Linked DNA regions of Sulfolobus islandicus Y.N.15.51. The protein of the gene in region 1 binds, or shares a complex with, the protein of each later gene. Links are inferred from orthologs where the notes say so. Each region holds a gene or a part of one and is shown in the gene's direction. Other genes may lie near its edges.

Evidence for each region. Proteins that work in one complex are often made in the same cells at the same time.
Region 2: the proteins of psmA (region 1) and YN1551_RS04735 are in contact, whole or in part, in a cryo-EM structure (PDB 6HE5), measured with the Archaeoglobus fulgidus proteins. The link is inferred for Sulfolobus islandicus Y.N.15.51 from one-to-one orthologs. Residues at the interface, in WP_010877997.1 of Archaeoglobus fulgidus: Ala30, Arg33, Gly34, Ala35, Asp51, Arg53, Val54, Lys66, Ser79, Gly80, Leu81, Val82, Met166; in WP_010879468.1 of Archaeoglobus fulgidus: Asp391, Leu392, Lys393, Gly394, Met396, Phe397, Val398.

Annotation. Positions count from the first base shown.
Region 1 is NC_012623.1:1,262,468-1,265,915, reverse strand. The notes cover bases 413-3,391. They hold psmA (archaeal proteasome endopeptidase complex subunit alpha), read left to right. Parts: upstream 413-1,528; coding sequence 1,529-2,254; downstream 2,255-3,391. Other genes in these bases: rrp4 (exosome complex RNA-binding protein Rrp4), read left to right, coding at 2,976-3,391; YN1551_RS07025 (ribosome assembly factor SBDS), read left to right, coding at 2,272-2,973; YN1551_RS07035 (Rpp14/Pop5 family protein), read left to right, coding at 999-1,430; YN1551_RS07040 (PHP domain-containing protein), read left to right, coding at 464-1,024; YN1551_RS07045 (RNA-binding protein), read left to right, coding at 413-498. In the rest of the region: YN1551_RS07050 (50S ribosomal protein L15e), read left to right, coding at 1-46; more of YN1551_RS07045, read left to right, coding at 49-412; more of rrp4, read left to right, coding at 3,392-3,448. UniProt on the Methanocaldococcus jannaschii protein: Component of the proteasome core, a large protease complex with broad specificity involved in protein degradation. The M.jannaschii proteasome is able to cleave oligopeptides after Glu, Asp, Tyr, Phe, Trp, slightly after Arg, but not after Ala.
Region 2 is NC_012623.1:872,477-875,792, forward strand. The notes cover bases 128-2,974. They hold YN1551_RS04735 (proteasome-activating nucleotidase), read left to right. Parts: upstream 128-883; coding sequence 884-2,065; downstream 2,066-2,974. Other genes in these bases: hflX (GTPase HflX), read right to left, coding at 128-320; YN1551_RS04730 (multiprotein bridging factor aMBF1), read right to left, coding at 317-811; YN1551_RS04740 (PUA domain-containing protein), read left to right, coding at 2,169-2,573; YN1551_RS04745 (proteasome assembly chaperone family protein), read left to right, coding at 2,570-2,974. In the rest of the region: more of hflX, read right to left, coding at 1-127; more of YN1551_RS04745, read left to right, coding at 2,975-3,292; tRNA guanosine(15) transglycosylase TgtA, read right to left, coding at 3,260-3,316. UniProt on the Methanocaldococcus jannaschii protein: ATPase which is responsible for recognizing, binding, unfolding and translocation of substrate proteins into the archaeal 20S proteasome core particle.

The DNA of each region.
Region 1 (3,448 bases):
TAAGTATTATAGATTACAAAGGTATGATAAAATACCAGGAAAGTGAGCATGAAAGTAAATCAAGCAATACTTTCAGTTTTTATTCATGAGACAGAGGATTACAATAAAATAGTAAATACCATAGAGAGTTTTTTCTCTCCTCTTATCTCTAGCTCAAAGAAAAATATCGCAACTGTTCAAGGTCATTACGGTAATAAAATAGTTATATTGGAATATAGATTTGATAAGAAGAATGGAGAGCAATTTTTTAAAATGATATTAGATAAAATTGAAACTACGGAATTAATGTTTATTCTTACAACTATGGATTCCCATATGAATGGGAGTAAACTATATTTGAGATTCGATAAACAGTATTTGGTTGCAGAGCGTAGACTTGTTCTTAAAGAGGGTGATGATGTCGTTAAATGTATGATTTCGTTTAATACTTCTTTGGAGAATATAAAGGAGGAGATAAAGAAGCTTGTTAGTAGTAGAATCATGCATTCTAAACTCTAGGCTGTTTCCTTACGTCAAAAGGTTAGGATATAACATGGTTTTTAGTGAAGATGGTTTGGTTGGTATAAAAAGGGTTACTATAAAAGCGGAAAATGGGAATCAACTGAAAAAGATGCTTAAGAAGCCTTTTATTGAGAGAGATGTATTAGTTTTTGTAAAACCTCTTTCAATAGATGCCTTAAAGTATGCTATTATCAACAAAAGGGTCAATGCCGTGATATTGGCTGATGATAATATGAGGATATTTAAGAAAAGTATGCTAAACCTATTAAGATATTATGACAAATTCGTTGAAGTTTCACTTAAATCTTCTAGCGGGTTATTATATAATGCTATAGTGTTTGCATATAAATGGATACCTAACATTATTTTCTCCTCATATGCAAGTGATTTTAACGAGATCTGGAGTCCAATCTCTAAAATAAGTTATTTGACCGTATTGGGAGCTGATGAAGAGGAAGCTTATAAGTTTGTTATATTAAATCCCATAAAGTTGTTGAATGAACTCAATTCAACTAATAATTGACATTATATTAATATTATGGCTTCTCATATTAACTGTATTATATCTCAGAAAAAAGAGCTTAAACCTTAATATTGTGAAAAATAAGAAAATAGTAAGAGCTAAAAGATATATAGTGTTTTACGTTATTGCAGAATCCAAAGTAAAAGGTGATGATTTAGAGAGGGTTGTTCGTAACTCCTTGAAGGATCTATTAGGTAATGTATGGCTTAATATTGCAAATCCTAAAGTTGTTACATATAGAGAGGATACTCAAGAAGGGATTATATCTACTAATAGGATAGGCTATAAGGCTGTTTTAGCTAGTTTACCTTTTGCTAAGGAAATTAATGGTAACAAAATACTTATAGTTCCAAGAAGAACAACCGGAAGCTTAAAAAAGGCTAAAAAACTAATCGGATTAAAGTGATGAAGCCGCTCCAGACTGTATCGATGATGTTCTCTGCGACGAGCTGAACGATATTTTTAAAATTAGGGATTACTCAGTATTTCATGAGTGAATAGTATATGGCGTTCGGACCAGCCGCTATGGGATATGATAGGGCAATAACCATATTCTCGCCCGACGGATCACTATATCAAGTAGACTATGCATTTGAAGCTGTAAAAAAGGGATGGACAGCAATAGGTATTAAATCAAAATCTGGTGTTGTTATTGCAAGCGAGAAAAGAAAAGCCCAATCATTATTAGATGTAGATAGTATAGAGAAAGTATTTTTAATCGACGATCATGTAGGGTGCAGTTTTGCTGGGCTAGCCTCTGATGGTAGAGTTTTAATAGACTATGCGAGAAATATAGCATTACAACATAGGTTAATATATGATGAACCAGTTAGTATTGATTATCTAACAAAATCAGTTGCTGATGTTAAGCAAATGTACACACAACATGGAGGAGTTAGACCATTTGGTGTTGCACTAGTGATTGCAGGAATAGACAAATCAGTTCCTAAACTATATATGACTGAACCTAGTGGGCAATATATGCCATATCAAGCTGTTGCAATAGGACAAGGTTATTATACAGCTACTGAGTTTTTAGAGAAGAATTACAAGGAGGACTTGACTATAGAAGATACTATACTCCTAGCCTTAAAGGCCTTATCGGCTACTCTTAAGCCTAATGAAAAGTTAACTCCAAATACTGTGGAAATAGGATATGCCTCAACCCAAACTGGGCTATTTCTAAAAATGACCAGTGAAGATAAGAATATGTATTTACAGAAGTTATAATAAGGTGGATTTTTTTTATGACGAAGGAGCGTGATTATGTAGTAGTTAAATACGACTCACATGGAGAGAGGTTTGAGATATTAGCTAAGCCAAAAGAAGCATTAGCTTTTAGAAGTGGGAAGAGCATAAGTCTTTCTGATGTAGTAGTTTCTGACACTATTTACAAGGACGTGAAGAAAGGTTTGAAAGCATCTCCAGCATCACTCAAAAAAGTTTTTGGTACTACTGATTTCGAGACAATTGTAAAAGAAATTTTACTTAAAGGTGAATTACCGGTAACTGCAGAACAAAGGAAAGAGATGTTAGATACTAAGAGAAAGCAAATAATTGATTTTATTCATAGAAACGCCGTTGATCCCAAAACTAATTTACCAATTCCGCCAACTAGATTAGAGATGGCAATGGAACAAGCTAGAATACAAATTGATTTAAACAAAGACGTGGAGGCACAAGCTATGCAAATAGTAAAGGAGATTTCTAAGATAATTCCAATTAAAATAGCGAGAGCTCTGCTTAGTATTAAAGTACCATCAGAATATAGCTCTAAGGTTAGATCACAATTACATAACTTAGGGGAGGTAAAAAAAGCCAATTGGTTAGAAGATGGTACATTATTAGCTGAATTGGAAATACCAGCGGGTGCACAGCAAGACGTTATAGATAAGTTAAATAATCTGACAAAAGGAGAAGTTGAAGTTAAAGTATTGCAAGTGAGATAGAAATGAGTCAGTCCCAGAAAATTGTTTTACAGCCAAGATCAATAGTAGTGCCTGGCGAGTTATTAGCTGAAGGCGAGTTCCAGATTCCTTGGTCTCCTTATATATTAAAGGTTAATAGTAAATATTACTCCACAGTTGTTGGACTTTTTGATGTAAAAGATACTCAGTTTGAAGTGATTCCGTTGGAAGGTTCGTTTTACTATCCTAAGGTCAATGATGTGGTAATAGGTTTAGTGGAGGACGTTGAAATCTATGGTTGGGTGGTTGACATAAAATCGCCTTATAAGGCATATTTACCAGCCTCAAATCTTTTAGGAAGATCCGTTAATGTTGGAGAGGATTTAAGGAGGTATTTAGATGTAGGTGACTATGTTATAGCTAGAATTGAAAATTTTGATAGATCAATAGATCCCGTTTTATCAGTTAAGGGCAAGGATCTAGGTCGTGTGAATAATGGTATAGTCATTGATATAAT
Region 2 (3,316 bases), 390 kb from region 1 along the record:
ATTTGCATTTTTGCTTCTTTTGACCCTGCATGCAATGCAAATATTTCTAAGAGAAGGAGTATTTTGTCTAGGATCTCTTTTCCTTTTAGTTCTTTTCTCAGATTTATAAAGTGTCTGGGCTTAAGTTGTTCGAATACGATTAAAGTGGAAATCTCCTCGTCGTTTTTAATTTGTTGCAGCTTATCATATTGTATATAAAATTTCACATTAGGCGATTTTGGTAATTTGTAAATCCTAACTATCTTGTAGTTAGCCCCCTCAACTAACGCGATTGCCTCTTCCTTAAATTCTTCAGATACAAAAAGAACTGCACTTTTCACTTCTTTCCCTCTTTAATATTAACTACATCCCCTAAGGTTAATTCTGTTTCATCGAATTCTTTCTCGCTTTCTTCATTTTCTAATGGGGTAACTAGCTTAATACCAAGAATTTTCTCTAGCTGTCTGGCTTGAGAGATTGTAGGCTTCAATTTACCACTTTCAAATCTTTTAATGATATTTTCCGATACTTTTAATTTCTGTGCTAATTGTTGTTGTGAGATACCCAATTGTTCTCTAGCATTTTTAATAATCTTGTAATAGTCTGCTACAATTTCTAATTCAGTATCTGCCATTTTAGGCGGTTTAGGAGTGGTTTTCTTTTGTGTTTCACTTTTCTTATTATCCTCTTTTACTATCACTGCATGCTTTCTTATTCTATTGTAACATGAATTACATACAGTAATAATTGAGCCTTCATATGACATAGTTATACCTTTACCATGAATTGGAGATCCACATAATTCACAGTATTCTTCACTATTAGCTTGCATATAGATACCTATTGTAAATACTTGTATTAAACATTTTTAGTCTATGTCAAACAAGTATATATACGAGTTAAATTGTCCGGAGATTTTGACACAATAAGGGATGCTTCTTCTTCAGACGAGGTTCAATTGGTTAGATTATTAGAAGAAAAAATCAAGTCATTACAGATTGAAATTGAAAATCTAAGAAAAGAACTAAATTATTATAAAGCAGAAATGGAAAAAATGTTAAGTCCTCCATTAATTGAGGCAGTTGTATTAGACGTTTTACCAGACGGTAGAGTACTAGTTAGAAGTTCGTCTGGACCAAATTTAGTAGTAAATGTAGCTAGTCATATTGATCAAAAATTAATAAAGCCTGGAGTATCTGTTGCCTTAAATCAAAGAGGATCTACTATATTAGAGGTTTTGCCACAGAAGGAAGATCCAATTGTAAAGACAATGGAAATTGTGGAAAAACCTAACGTAACTTATTCTGAGATAGGTGGATTAGAAGAGCAAATAAAGGAGTTAAGGGAAGTTGTGGAATTACCTTTGAAGAAGCCTGAGATATTTAGAGAGATAGGAGTAGAACCACCAAAGGGAGTTTTATTATATGGTCCGCCAGGTACTGGAAAGACTATGTTGGCAAAAGCAGTAGCTACTGAGAGTAATGCCGTCTTCATTCATGTTGTTGCTTCAGAGTTCGCACAAAAATTTGTGGGGGAAGGTGCTAGGATAGTTAGAGAGTTATTTGAAATGGCTAAAAGAAAGGCACCATCAATAATCTTCATTGATGAAATTGATGCCATAGGTGCTAAGAGAATAGATATAGGAACAAGTGGAGAAAGGGAGATACAGAGAACGTTAATGCAGCTCTTGGCTGAGCTCGATGGATTTAATCCGTTGGATAACGTTAAGATCATTGCAGCTACGAATAGGATAGACATATTGGATCCTGCATTATTGCGACCTGGTAGATTTGATAGGATAATAGAGGTTCCCTTACCAGATTTTAGAGGAAGAACTGAGATATTTAACATATACCTAAAGAAAATGAAAGTCGAGGATAATATAAATCTTGAATTATTGTCGCAGCTTTCAGAAGGATTTAGTGGTGCTGATATTAAGAATGTTTGTGTTGAAGCAGCGTATATGGCAATTAGGGATGGTAGGAATAAGGTTACAATGAAGGATTTAGTTAATGCTATAACCAAGATTAATGTTAAAAGGAATAATATGGAGAGTATGAAAGAGAGGCGAGAGAAGTATAGCTAAGTATAAAGAGTTTTTAAGTGAACCAGTAGAAGCAAGCTATAATGAAATCTCAACCTTACGTTACATTGCTGAATATCAATTCGATTATAATGTTTCTAGATGTTTGTTTCCCGAGGATAAGCATTTTTTAATTCAGAGATCCATAAATACAAAGAAAATCAGAAACGTGTTAACCAGTGGGGGAGAGTTATATTTAGTGTTAAGGGCCCAAGATGTTTTATTTTCCCTTACCTTGTTAAGCGGGAGTGTAATTAAGGGTTGTTCAAAGTTTCCAGAATATAGGGTTGTAATACCCAAGAATTTAGAAGAGTTTATAAAAAATGGAAGAAATGTTTTCTCTAAACATGTAATAGCAGTTGATAAACGAATAAGGGCTGGAGATGAGGTGATAGTTGTAAATGAAAATGACGAGTTAATAGCAATAGGTAAAGCTAAATTATCCGGAGAAGAAATGATGGAGTATAAAAGAGGTATGGCAGTTCACGTGAAAAAGAGGTGTACTAGATGAGTAATGTTAAGATAATAATAAAGAAAGACTTAAGTGAGCTAAAAGGTTCTACATTTATAACTGGATTTAGAACTATAGGGGAGGTAGGCTATTTAGCAATAAGACATTTAGCCTTAAAAAGAAAAATGGAAAGAATAGGGTATGTTGTAACTAAATATTATAGAGACGTCACGTTTGTAGATGATTACGGTATCGCAACACCTTTTGATATATTTTATGACAAGGATAAACATTTAGTACTATTACTTAATCATATTTTACCGTTTCAACGTGAGTGGAATGATTTCGCTTCACAAGTTATAAAATGGATTAAGAAATTATCGATTAATAATATACTTCTAGTAGGAGCACTAGATAAAAGGTATAAAGTTGGAAATGAGAGTTTAAAATGGCTAAAAACATCAAAATGCAGTTTGAATTTAGATTACCCTCAATTAGACAAACAATTACTAATGGTAGGTCCATTAGCTTTATTCACTTTACATTCTGAAATTGAAGACTTGCCAGCATTAGTTTTGTTACCATACGCAGATCGTGAAAGGACAGATCCAGTAGCAGCTGCAACTGCAATAGAAGTTTTAAATAAAATGCTTAGCTTAAACGTTAGTGTAGATGAATTATACGAAGAGGCAAAAAGAATAGAAGAGGATTTACAAAAACAAATGGAGTTATTGCAGAAAGAATTATCAAGAGGAAGTGCTGATAGAGTCTATATGTAAACCTAGTTTTTCACAGTTTACTAA